One region of the Clostridium saccharoperbutylacetonicum N1-4(HMT) genome, then DNA from elsewhere that is predicted to be linked to it. Evidence: riboswitches for the same ligand, from Rfam matches in the RefSeq annotation. Region 1 holds a riboswitch; each other region holds the start of a gene.
The links. Region 1 has a riboswitch for cyclic di-GMP ahead of CSPA_RS09115 (LytR/AlgR family response regulator transcription factor). Riboswitches for the same ligand answer to the same signal wherever they lie in the genome.
Positions count from the first base shown of each region.

Region 2: it holds a riboswitch for cyclic di-GMP, as region 1 does, so the genes downstream of both, CSPA_RS25715 (methyl-accepting chemotaxis protein) here and CSPA_RS09115 (LytR/AlgR family response regulator transcription factor) in region 1, are expected to answer to the same signal.
Region 3: it holds a riboswitch for cyclic di-GMP, as region 1 does, so the genes downstream of both, CSPA_RS02785 (methyl-accepting chemotaxis protein) here and CSPA_RS09115 (LytR/AlgR family response regulator transcription factor) in region 1, are expected to answer to the same signal.
Region 4: it holds a riboswitch for cyclic di-GMP, as region 1 does, so the genes downstream of both, CSPA_RS21615 (prepilin peptidase) here and CSPA_RS09115 (LytR/AlgR family response regulator transcription factor) in region 1, are expected to answer to the same signal.

Region 1 is NC_020291.1:2,062,586-2,065,804, reverse strand. Features, by position in the region: gene CSPA_RS09125 (CPBP family intramembrane glutamic endopeptidase) at 1-345, opposite strand, end outside; gene CSPA_RS09120 (accessory gene regulator B family protein) at 716-1,312, shown strand; cyclic di-GMP riboswitch class I at 1,333-1,422, shown strand; gene CSPA_RS09115 (LytR/AlgR family response regulator transcription factor) at 1,600-2,331, shown strand; gene CSPA_RS30505 (sensor histidine kinase) at 3,003-3,219, shown strand, end outside.
Region 2 is NC_020291.1:5,861,217-5,864,435, reverse strand. Features, by position in the region: gene CSPA_RS25725 (shikimate dehydrogenase) at 1-600, shown strand, start outside; gene aroD (type I 3-dehydroquinate dehydratase) at 769-1,536, shown strand; cyclic di-GMP riboswitch class I at 1,545-1,634, shown strand; gene CSPA_RS25715 (methyl-accepting chemotaxis protein) at 2,082-3,219, shown strand, end outside.
Region 3 is NC_020291.1:634,022-637,240, forward strand. Features, by position in the region: gene CSPA_RS02780 (antibiotic biosynthesis monooxygenase family protein) at 402-734, opposite strand; cyclic di-GMP riboswitch class II at 1,106-1,188, shown strand; gene CSPA_RS02785 (methyl-accepting chemotaxis protein) at 1,251-2,972, shown strand.
Region 4 is NC_020291.1:4,859,774-4,862,992, forward strand. Features, by position in the region: gene CSPA_RS21610 (GspE/PulE family protein) at 1-541, opposite strand, end outside; gene CSPA_RS21615 (prepilin peptidase) at 658-1,410, opposite strand; cyclic di-GMP riboswitch class II at 1,506-1,589, opposite strand; gene CSPA_RS21620 (type IV pilus twitching motility protein PilT) at 1,696-2,733, opposite strand; gene CSPA_RS21625 (bacteriohemerythrin) at 2,974-3,219, opposite strand, start outside.

The DNA.
Region 1 (3,219 bases):
CAAATTTGCTTTCCAAAAATTCATATGATTCCATAACTTTTGCAATAAAAATCCCCTAAACGGAATCTCTTCAAAAAAACCTACTAATAAACCACTTATCCAAAGCAATCCCAAATTTGTGTTAAACTTATCAAAACCAATAATTGTATTTTTTATAATTATTAACACTACAAAGATTATACTTATTACACTTCCAACAATTACACCTTTTCGGGAATTTCCTGTTAACTTCAGATATGCCAATACATTTGCTTTTTCCTTAAATTTTATATAAAGAATTACTGGACTAATACATATTAATAGATACATTAACAAACTGTATATATAATATTTTACGTCAAGCATTATATAATCACCTCCATTGAATAAAATTTATACAATAGTCTTAAATATTTTCATAATTATGTAAATAAACATATTATCTCCATTTTATAACAATTAGTTATAATAAATTTAGAACTCATTTTATCAAAAAGTCAATACCATTGTAATAAAACGTCCATTTTTAGGCATAAAAAGAATATTTCAGAACATCAAATGTTAATTTTTACTTTTAATGCTTAATTTTGTACGTTTAGAGAAAAATATGTTTATTTAATCTAAATATTATGAGAAAATAAATATTATGAGAAAATATATTTGTAGATAATTTAAATAGCTATCTACAAAATAAATTGAATATGTTGTTAACGTTAACCAAAAAAGGACTGATTTTATGATACTTTCAAAACCATTAAGTGAGAAATGTACAAAATTTATAAAAAACAATACCTCAGCTTCTACTGAAGATTTGGAAAAAATTCATTATGGAATATTAGTCATTTTTTTGACTATATTTAAATCTATTATTTTATTTGCTACTGCATATTTTCTAGGAATATTAGGATATGCCCTTACTGCTTTTCTAGTTTTTGCAGCTCTTAGAATTTTTGCTTCTGGAGTTCATGCAAATTCGACCTTCCAATGTATTATTATAAATTACATACTCTTTTTCGGAAATGTTTACTTAAGTCGAAATATACAAAGAAATCTATTATTAGTATCTATTTTATTTTTAATAAGTTTTGCCCTTATATTATTATATGCTCCTGCTGATACTGAAGAACGTCCTCTTATAAGCCTAAAATTGAGAAAATCTTTAAAGATAAAATCTATTATAGTTATTATAGCTTTCTATATTTTAGCTTTATTGCTTCATAATAACATATATACCAACTTAATAACCTTTTCTATTTTAGAAGGAGCCTTAGTAGTTACGCCAATAGCTTACAGATTATTTGGTAAAAAATATGCTAACTACAAAAATTTATAAATCTAGTAATAATAAAAATACAATGCTAATAGCACACTTACTGAAAGGTAGGGCCGCAAAGCTATGAGTCTAAGGATAATTTAATTTTCTATGATTGTCAGGTTGCCAAAATGTATTTATACAAATTTTAAGCTTTGTTTTGGTGCCTATAATTATATGGGCACTTTTTCATTTTATGTAGAAATATATATGATACATAAAGATTTTGAAGAATATAAAACAAAAATTAAGTAAAAAGAATGACTATAAGAACTACTTTGTACTTAAATAGTTTTAGGGGGAAAATTATGAATAATATTATAATCTGTGAAGATAATCTAGATCAAAGAAAAAAAATTGAAGCCATTATATCTAATGAGACTAAAAAATTCAATTGTAAAATTGCACTTTCTACAAACAATCCTCACGAAGTTATTCAGTATATTGATAATAGTCAAAATAGTTTTATCTATTTTTTAGATGTAGACTTAAATAGTGATCTTAATGGCTTTCAATTGGCACACTTAATAAGAACCTATGATCCTAAGGGATATATTATATTTTTAACTGCTCATGCTGAATTAACGCTTCTTACATTTCAATATAAAGTCCAAGCACTTGATTACATAGTTAAGGGAGATATTAATGCAATAAAAGTTAAAATAGCTGATTGCCTTAATGCTGTACATAATAATCTAAATGCTGCAAAAACAAAAAATGATAACAAGCTTTCAATAGATGTTGGTAGCAATGTTATTTTTTTAGATTTTGATGAAATTCTTTTTTTCGAAACTGCTGGCAAAGAACATAAAATTTCAGTACATACTTTTAAAGGACAATATGAATTTTACGGTACCTTAAAAAACATTGAACAAGCAGTTTCTTCTAATTTTTATAAAACTCATAGATCATATTTAGTTAATACTAAAAAGATTAAATCCATTGATAAAAGTAAGATGATTGTAGAAATGACAAATAGTGAGATTTGCTATGTATCCTTAAGGTATATAAAGGGGTTGTTGAAGAAATGCTTGAAATAGTACTTAATATACTTTTTCCGTTAATTATCATGCTTGAGATTCTGGTCCCGGCTCTAAACTTTACTTTTTTTGTAAAGCCTAATAAAAATATATTAATTAAATTCTCAATAATAATATATATATTAATCGGTTATTTCTTTATTAATACCAAAGCTGCCTTGCCTATATATGTAATGCCGCTTTGCATTTTTACTTGTTTGCTATTAATATATAGAAATTTTTTTATTTCTGTTATTTTTTCTGCTTTTATATGGATATTACTATTTATTTCTGATGCTATTACAGGAGCAATATTAATATATCTATTAAAATATAATTATTCTGACATAAATGCTAATCTTCTATTAAATTTCATGTCAGAACTTCTTATTCTGCTTAATGTTTTTGTTCTAAGTAAAATTATTAGACTAATCTTATTAAAGATTTCTAGTCGAATTGATATTAATATTAAAATTTCAAATAAACCACCTATTGCATTTATAATAAGTATTCTATTAATTATATTCTTATACTACCAATATAGTTTAAAAGATTTTGTAGTAACATGGAATAAAAATATGCTTCTATTTAATGCACTAAATTTATTTATATTTTTTATATTAATTACAACTATAACATATTACTGCTTTACCATTTTGGTAAACAAACATAGATCTAAAGAATATTCTCAATTGCAAAATTATACAAACATGCTTGAAAATATGTATTCAGATTTAAGAAGCTTCAAACATGATTATTTGAATATTCTTTCAACTTTAGCAGGCTATATAGAAACTGACGATATTAATGGATTAAAGAATTACTATTACAATGATTTACTTCCTGAAAGTGATGAAATTGTAAATAAAGATATGTCTTTGTCTTACTTATCACATATTAAAATTAGTC
Region 2 (3,219 bases), 2.7 Mb from region 1:
GGTGCAGTTAACACTGTTGTAAATGATGATGGTGTTTTAACTGGACATATAACAGATGGAGTTGGATTTATGACTTCATTAAAAGATAGTGGTATTGATGTGATTGGTAAAAAAATGACTATAGCAGGAGCTGGTGGTGCTGCAACAGCAATTCAAGTTCAAGCTGCTTTAGATGGTGTAGCTGAAATATCTATCTTTAATATTAAAGATAAATTCTGGGCAAGAGCAGAAGAAACAGTTAAAAAGTTAACTGAAAAAACAAACTGTAAAGTTAAATTATTTGACTTAGCTGATACTGATGCTTTAAGAAGTGAAATTGAATCAAGTTATCTTTTTGTAAATGCTACAGGTGTTGGTATGAAGCCATTAGAAGGTCAAATGGTAATTCCAGATGAAACATACTTACGTCCTGATTTATTCGTAGCAGATACAGTTTATATGCCACACGTAACTAAATTATTAGAAACAGCTGATAAAGTAGGTTGTAAATGGATTAATGGTGATGGTATGATGTTATATCAAGGAGCAGAAGCATTTAAACTTTTCACAGGAAAAGAAATGCCTATTGAACATATGAAAGAATTCTTAAATATCAAATAATATTGAAAGTATGTTAAAAAAATAATGCAGCTTCTAGTATGACAATTTTAAAGTTTGTTGTATTAGAAGCTATTTCTGAGATTAATAATTATTATAATATTGTACATAATTTAAAAATAAAGCAATAATATTCATAATATATTTTTTTAAAACAGTAGGGGGATAGCTATGAAAAAAACAGTAAAAGTTAGAAATGTTGTACTTGGTGAAGGAACTCCTAAAATTTGCGTTCCAATCGTTGGAAGGACAAAGGAAGAACTTATTGAAGAAGTTGAAGCTTTAAAGGATATCAGTTTAGATGTTGTTGAATGGCGTGTTGATTATTATGAAAATGTAGAAGACATAGAAAGAGTTAAAGAATTACTTGTTAGTTTAAGAAAGCTACTTTCAAATACACCAATATTATTCACATTCCGTAGCAAAAAGGAAGGTGGAGAAAAAGAAGTATCTACAAATTATTATGCAAAATTGAACAAAGAAATTGCAGCTACTAGATTAGTTGACTTAATCGATGTAGAACTTTTTACAGGAGATGAAATTGTTAAAGATATAGTTGCTTATGCACATGATTCTGAAGTTAAAGTTGTAATGTCAAATCATGATTTCTTTAAGACTCCAGTTCAAGAAGAAATTGTATTACGTTTGAGAAAAATGCAAGAATTAGGAGCTGATTTACCTAAAATTGCAGTAATGCCTCAAAATAAAAACGACGTGTTAGTTTTACTTTCAGCTACAAATGAAATGGTTGAAAATTATGCTGAGGGGCCAATTATTACAATGTCTATGGCAGGTACTGGGGTTATAAGCCGTTTAGCAGGCGAAGTATTTGGTTCAGCATTAACTTTTGGAGCTGCCAAAAAAGCTTCAGCACCTGGTCAAATAGGAGTTGCTGATTTACGTACAGTTCTTAATATTTTACATAATAGTATAAAATAATAAAAATATAATGTTAATAGCACACTTACTGAAAGGTAGGGCCGCAAAGCTATGAGTCTAAGGAAAATTTAATTTTCTATGATTGTCAGGTTGCCAAAATGTATTTATACAAATTTTAAGCTTTATTTTGGTGCCTATAATTATATGGGCACTTTTTTATTCTTTAGGAAATTATATTATTGGAGAATCTGCGGATAACTTTTGAAACAGACTAATCAACTAGGTTTAATATTTTAAAAGAATAAAAAAATAAATCATATTCGCCTGCATAAAATGTTCTCGTATGCAGCATAGCTGCTTTTTCTAAGGTGCAGATTTTTCTCACATGCGTTCGAAAAGGCAGATGCGCACCTATAAAAAGAGTGCGAAGCACAATACGGAACTTAATATTAAAAATCTACGGCTCCACAGTCGCCTGCGATTTTTTTATTTTATATAGAAACATATATGATACATATAAATTTTTAAGAATATAAAACGAAAATTAAGTAAAGAGAATGACTATAAGAACTACTTTATACTTAAATAGTGATAGGGGGAAATTTATGAAAAGTATTAAAACAAAATTAATAGTATTTTTGGGATTAATGTTAGCAATTATATGCATAGGATTAGGTATAATTTCATTTATCAATTCATCGAATGCATTAAAATCGAATTTAGGGAAGACATTGCCTAAAATTGCAGAACAAACTGCAAGTAATGTTTCTGGAAGACTTGAAGGGCAGTTAAAAACATTGGAGGCTATTGCAGCTAAACCAGAAATAAGTGATCCTAATATAGCAACAGAAAGTAAGATGCCAATTCTTTCAAATGAAGGTAAAAGAATTGGAAGTATTAGATTAGAATTTGTAGAAGCAAATGGAGACATTAAAAAACCAGATGGAACAATTGTTAATGTTAAAGACAGAGTATACTTAAAAAATGCATTAGCAGGTAAGGATAATGTATCAGATCCGATAGTAAGTAAAGATGCTAATAAACAAGTTGTAGTTGTGTATGCAGTTCCTGTTAAATATAATGATAAAATTGTAGGTGTTTTAATAGAAACAAGAGATGGAAATTATTTAAGTGAATTAACCAATCAACTTAAAATTGGACAAACTGGCTATGCATTTATGATTAGAAAAGATGGAGTAAATATTGCAAGTACTGATAAAGATAAAGTTACCAATTTATATAATCCAATAGATGAAGCAAAAAAAGATCCGAAATTACAAGCAATAGCAGATATTGAAGTTAAAATGGGTGCAGGTGAGACAGGAATAGGTAAATATAGTTTTGGTGGAGTAGATAAATATGTAGGATATGCACCAGTTTCTGGAACTGAATGGTCTGTAGGTGTTATAGTAACAGAAACTGAAGTGTTATCAGAATTATCTGGTTTGAAGATTTCAGTTGCAATATCTTCAATAATATTTATATTAATTGGAGGTTGCATTATATACTTAATTTCAAATAATATATCTAAAGGTGTTAAATTAACTTCAAAGCATTTGAAGGTATTGTCAGAGGGAAACTTGATTGAGGAAGTTCCAATTAAATATTTGAATCAAAAAGATGAAATTGGAGAAATGACTGCTTCAATGAAAATGATGCAAGAATCGTTAGGGATAATGATAAAGCAAGTTAAGGATAATTCATCAAACATTAACTTACAGTCAGAAAATTTATCTTCTATCT
Region 3 (3,219 bases), 1.4 Mb from region 1:
TTCCATTAAAGTAAGTAAAAATAAGGACTTAAGAAGAATTTTTTGAATGTTAGCTAAAATTCATAAAACGGCTGGTAAATTTTTGTGTGGAAGTTGATTCTAAGAGGGATGAATGGTATTATTGATTTTAAGGAATGGCTATTTTGCTATGGATTAACTTCAACATGAGATGTATTTAAATCCGATCCAATGAATAAGATGCAAATCTATATTAAGATTAACTTCAACATTAGATGTATGTAAATCTAACTAGTTAGTACAAGTTATTCTAGTATTACGCAAAAATCACACTATTCATTTTTTAGTTGAATAATGTGATTCTTAAATCAGTTATTAAATTTTATATAATCTATAAATTCAAAGTTCTTGCTGATTCATAGAGCAAGCTGAAATTTCTGTAATTATTCCCTGATGAATTTTACATCTGAAGAAGGAACCTCTACAGTATCAGAAACATATCGCTCAACCTTCATGTGCAGATCATACTTGTTTCTTAAATGTGCAATAGTTGTCATCATTGGTGAAGCATGATGGGCGTCAATTGCATTCTGATCTCTCCAACTATCGATAAGTAAAACTGTTTCAGGATCATTCATCGGAAAGAAATATTCATATTTTTCATTTCCATCTTCGTTACGGATGGCGGCAGCAGTACCGCTGTTTTCCATTTCTTCTGCAAATTTTCTGGCATTTCCGTTTATTCCTGAATAGTATAAATTTACAGTGATACTCACTATATTCACTCCTTCTTCAAGTTATAATGTATATAATAAATTATAACATATTTATAAAATATCCCATTATTCAGTTTTCAAAGAACATATTTTTTATTTATTACATCAAACTGCTAATTTAAGCATATTTTTACCAATATAAGGTTTAGGCACTTCCATTTGAAAAAGCCACAGTGCATTTATACAGCACATAGCTTAAAGTCAGCTGATCATGTGATTTGAGGTAATGAATATATTTTGATTGTTATTTTCAAGGTAAGAAATAAGTTTAACTGAACACTTTATCAATAGTAGAATAAGTGTACATTTGTATATGTAGGTGATATAATATTTATATAGTGAATATTATAATATTTTGTAATATAGTGTCATGGAAAGTTGGAAACGATGATGAGTTCTTTTATTTGGGCACCTTAAGAATTCGGAGTTAGTGGTGCAACCTGCCAACAATTAAGTTATTAATTGTTGGCGGGTTTTTTTATTGAAATTTTAAGTATAAGGATAGGAGATTAAAAAATGAGATGGCTTAATAATTTAAAGGTAGGTAAGAAATTAACATTACTTATAATATGCTCTTTAATAGGGTTATTTGCAGTAGGTATAACTGGATATTACTTTTTACTATCATCTAGTAAAAGTATTGATTCTATGTATAATGAAAGGTTATTATCCAGTGAATGGCTGAGCGAATCTAGAGTTCATGCAAGAGCTATTACAGCTGATATCTATAGACTTATGGTAACAACGGATAATGCAGAAAATGAGAGTTTAATTAAAGATATTGATAATCGTGCTGAACAATTTAATAATTATATGAATCAGTATAAAAATTTAAAGTTGGATTCATTTGAAACAAGTAAGATAAAGGAAATAGAAGATAAATTATCAAAGTATAGAGAAGGTAGGAAAGTTGTTATTAGTTTAGCTAAAGAAAATAAAAATCAAGAAGCGTATGAGTATTATGAAAAAAATGTTGATATATATGTACAAGCTTTCATGAATAGTTTGGTTGAACTTGGTGATCATAATAGACAAATTGCTGAAGAAATAAATAATGCAGATAAATTAAATTTTAAGATTGCAGTAGGAACGTTTTTAATTATAGTTATCACAGCATCAATTTTGATAATTGTATTAGGAGTACTTATAACAAAACGTATTACTAAGAGATTAAATGATTTTGTAATATTTATAGGTGCTTTATCCCAAGGTGATTTTTCATTAAAGATAAAACCAGAGAATCTTAAAGATAAAAGTGAGTTTGGTACAGTATCCAATGCTTTAGATAAGATGACAAATAATATCAGAGAATTAGTTAAGCAATTAGGAGATACATCAAAACAATTAGTATCATCTTCAGAAGAATTAACTGCAAGTGCTGAACAATCAGCAGATGCATCAAATCTTGTTGCTACTGCTGTAACTACTATGGCGAATGGTGCGGATGATCAACTTGCATTTGCTAATAGTACTACTAAAGTAGTTGAAAATATATCTGATAAAATAAATGTAGTATCTGAAAATACAAAATCAGTTTCAACATTAACGGATAATGCTCAAACTTCTGCAAATGCTGGTGAAGAAGCAGTAGAAAAAGCTATTAATCAAATGGAAATAATAGAGAGAAAGACTAATGAAACGTCAACAATTATTAGTGAGCTTGAAGAAAAGTCAGCGAAGATTGGACAAATTATTGATACAATTGAAGGTATCTCAGAACAAACCAACCTACTTGCGTTAAATGCAGCTATAGAATCTGCAAGAGCAGGGGAAGCGGGGAAAGGTTTCAGCGTAGTAGCAGATGAAATTAGAAAATTAGCAGAACAGTCACAAGAAGCCACTAAAGAAATAGCTAAAATTATTAACGATGTTCAAAGCAAAACTAACAGTGCAGTTTCAGTTATGAATGAAAGCTCAAAAGAGGTTGATACAGGAGCAATGGTTGTAAATGTTGCAGGTACAAGTTTCCGTGAAATACTTCAAATGATAAGTGCAATATCTGAACAAATTCACCAAATATCAAAGTCCATCAATGAAATAAGTGTTGGGACTAAAGCATCAGTTACTTCAGTAAATAATATCCAAAACATAAGTATGAAGATAGCAGATGAAACACAAACAATATCAGCAGCAGCAGAAGAACAATTAGCATCTGTTGAGGAAATAGCTTCATCTAGTAAAATTTTATCTCAAATGTCTGAAGATTTAGGAAGTATTATAACTAAATTTAAAATATAATTTATGGTAGCTTGTTTATAATTATTTAGAAATTTAAATTATAAAGTCAAGTGAGGATGTTGTAGAAAACAACATTATTAAAAAATTGAATAGTAAAAATAGAAATTGTTTTAGAAGTCTAGTAGTAATGAATTTGAATTGATTACTACTAGATTTTTTTAATTTAATTTTATTTTAACTAGTATTTTCGTGCCATTTTGATTAATTTAAATATTAGAAGAAGGATTATATCATATTCCACATATAA
Region 4 (3,219 bases), 2.8 Mb from region 1:
CTGGAGCACTATTTACTTCATTTATATCTTCTACAGCTCTTGTTTTAGAATTTCTATTTAATTTTATACTTTCTTTTTCAAGCTGAAGGGCCGCATTATTAACCTGCTGACTACTATAATATATCCCTATAAATTTTTTAATATCAGCTGTCCTTGCTATAAAGGACTCTATCTCAAAACCTGTAGATATAGCTACATCATCTATTGCAAATATATTTAAAGGATCTGCAAGCGCAACTTTTATTTTATTATTATCAAAGCCAAAAGGAATTAATATATATTTTTCACATAAATTCTCAGGAATTAATGTTATTGCTTTTCTATCAAAATTAATTATATTTAAATCAACCTTTTTAATTCCTGTCTGTTGTTCAATAGCTTCAATTATATCTTCTTCAGTGATTATTTTAGTATCTACCAATATTTCTCCAAGCTTTTTACCCAGAGCCTTTTGTGCCTTTAATGCTTCTTGTAATTGATAACTGGTAATTTTTCCTGCGTTCACCAGTATATTCCCTAATCTTCTTTTCTCTGTAGCCATTTCTCATATCGCACCTTTCTATCTCATATTCTCCCATGCAATATTCTTCATTAGTATAAAATTGTTCTTAAGCTTTTTCAATCATTAGTATGTTAAAAGCTTATTATAATTTGCTCTTACATTAAATAGTTCATATATAATGTTAATATTTCTACTCCAAATAACATAGAAATCAAACTTCCAATTGCTATACATGGTCCAAAGGCCATTTTATCTTTTGCTTTTTTAAGTTCTAGTAGCAAAATTATTATTCCGACTATTCCTCCAAGAATAACTGCTAAAAACAATCCAAGCAAAATTCCTTTAATCCCCAAAAATAATCCACAGATGCCTGCAATTTCAATATCACCTTCACCCATTCCTTTTGTCAAATATACTATTAAGCCTATTATTCCTCCACCGATAATTCCACCTAAAAGCAAATCTATAACTCCATTTTTATTTATAATAGCCTGTAATATTACAAATCCAATTCCAACAACTCCACCAAAAATAATCGTATTTGTAAACACAAATTGTGTATCAAAGTCTATCATCCCAATTACAATTAAAAGAGATGCTAAAACACAATATTTTAAAGTAATAATTGTTAATCCAAATTTTAAATATATTAATAAATATAAAATTCCATTAACAATTTCAATAACTGGATATCTTACAGAAATTTTAGCTTTGCAATACTTACATCTTCCGCCAAGAAATATATAACTTATTATTGGAATAAGCTCAAGCGGTTCCAGTTTATGGTCACAATTTGTACAATGAGATGGTGGAAAAGCAATAGATTGTTCCAACGGTATTCTATAAATACAGACATTTAGAAAACTACCTATGACCAAACCTAAAACCAAAACCAACACAAAATCCATTTCAATTTAAACCTTTCCATTTTTATTCATTTATGTATTTTAAGAGATTAATTTGTAATTTTTTTCTTTAAAAAAGCGCGAAAAACGACCCTAAAAAAATTTAAGGCCGGTTGCACTACTAACTCCTCATGTATCAAGTGCCCATCTACAATACATGATTCATAGTCTTCTTAAACAAATTAAATTATCTTATTTTTAATATAATAATATCATACTACTATTAATTTACAAGTGTATTTTGTAAATTTTCACAAAACACTTTAACATAAATTTAAATATATAGGATTAATTAATTTTATTATTTCTAATCCAGGTATCATATTCTTCTTTTGAAATTATATTATTGTTAACTAATCTTCTTAAATCCATTTCCATTGTTTGCATTCCAAACTTTGACCCCATTTGAATAAAACTATTGATTTGTTCAAAATTTCCTTCTCTTATTAAGTTTTTTATGCTTGAGGTACATACCATTATTTCCATTGCTGCCGACCTTCCAATTCCAGATGCATTTGGCAATAAAACTTGTGAAACAACTCCTCTAAGCAAGGATGATAATTGAATTTTCACTTCATTTTGATGACCAGCTTCAAAGGAATTTATAATCCTATATATACTATTTGCTGCTCCCATATTATGAAGCGTTGAAAAAACCAAATGTCCTGTTTGTGCTGCTCTTAATGCTATTTCGATAGTTTCAGGATCTCTCATTTCTCCAACTAATATAACATCTGGATCTTGTCTAAGTGCTGCCCTAAGACCAGCCGCATAACTTTTAGTATCTTCTCCAACGTCTCTTTGATTTATCACTGACCTATTTGTTTCATGTATATATTCTATTGGTTCTTCTAATGTTATTATGTGCTTTTCCTTATTCTTGTTAATTTCATTTATCATTGCTGCTAAAGTTGTGCTTTTGCCTGAACCAGTTGGTCCAGTAACTAAAACTAAGCCATCCTTTAATTCCGTGAATTCTTTCAAAGCTTCTGCTGTTGATATATCACTAAGTTTAGGAATCTTTTCCTTAATAATTCTCATACATATTGCATAACTTTCTCTGCATTTAAACGCATTTACTCTGAAATTACAAATTCCTTTCCTATTATATTTAAAATCAATTTCTCCTTTTTCGAGAAACTCCTCAAATTTTTCTGGCATTAAATCTTCAATATATTCTCCAACTACATCATGTGAAATAATTTCTTCATTTGCTCTCACTAGATTGCCATCAATTCTTACCATAGGAGTTAATCCAGATGTGATATGAATATCGGATGCACGTTTAATATCAATGGTATCTAGTAATTCATCTATCTTTGCCATAATTTTACGCCCCTTTATATAAATTAAGCTACTGCTTATACTATTAACTTGTAACTACATTAAAAATATCACCATTTTTCTAAATGTGTCAATATCTTCTGAAACTAATATATAATAATAAAAAAACACTAAATTGAAAATAGTATATAAAAGATTATTTAACTAAATAATCTTTTATATATGCATTTCTTAATTTAGTGCTTTAATTTTTCATCTTACAAATAATTTTAGACCTAAAAATTATTTCCTGATTTTTCTCATTAAGAACTCCCCAAAATCTTTATCTAAATTTATAACGTGTCTTCTATAAGATGTAAGCATTTCTTGCTGAATTTCTACTACAAATGTAGTTGATAGCTCATCTTTTTCTATAACTCTTCTCAAATCATTTATTTGATTTTTAAATTCTTCATGCTCTTTATGTACTAATCCATAATTATGATATTGATTTTGCTTTTGAATAGATTCCTCTTCAATAAAGTGTTT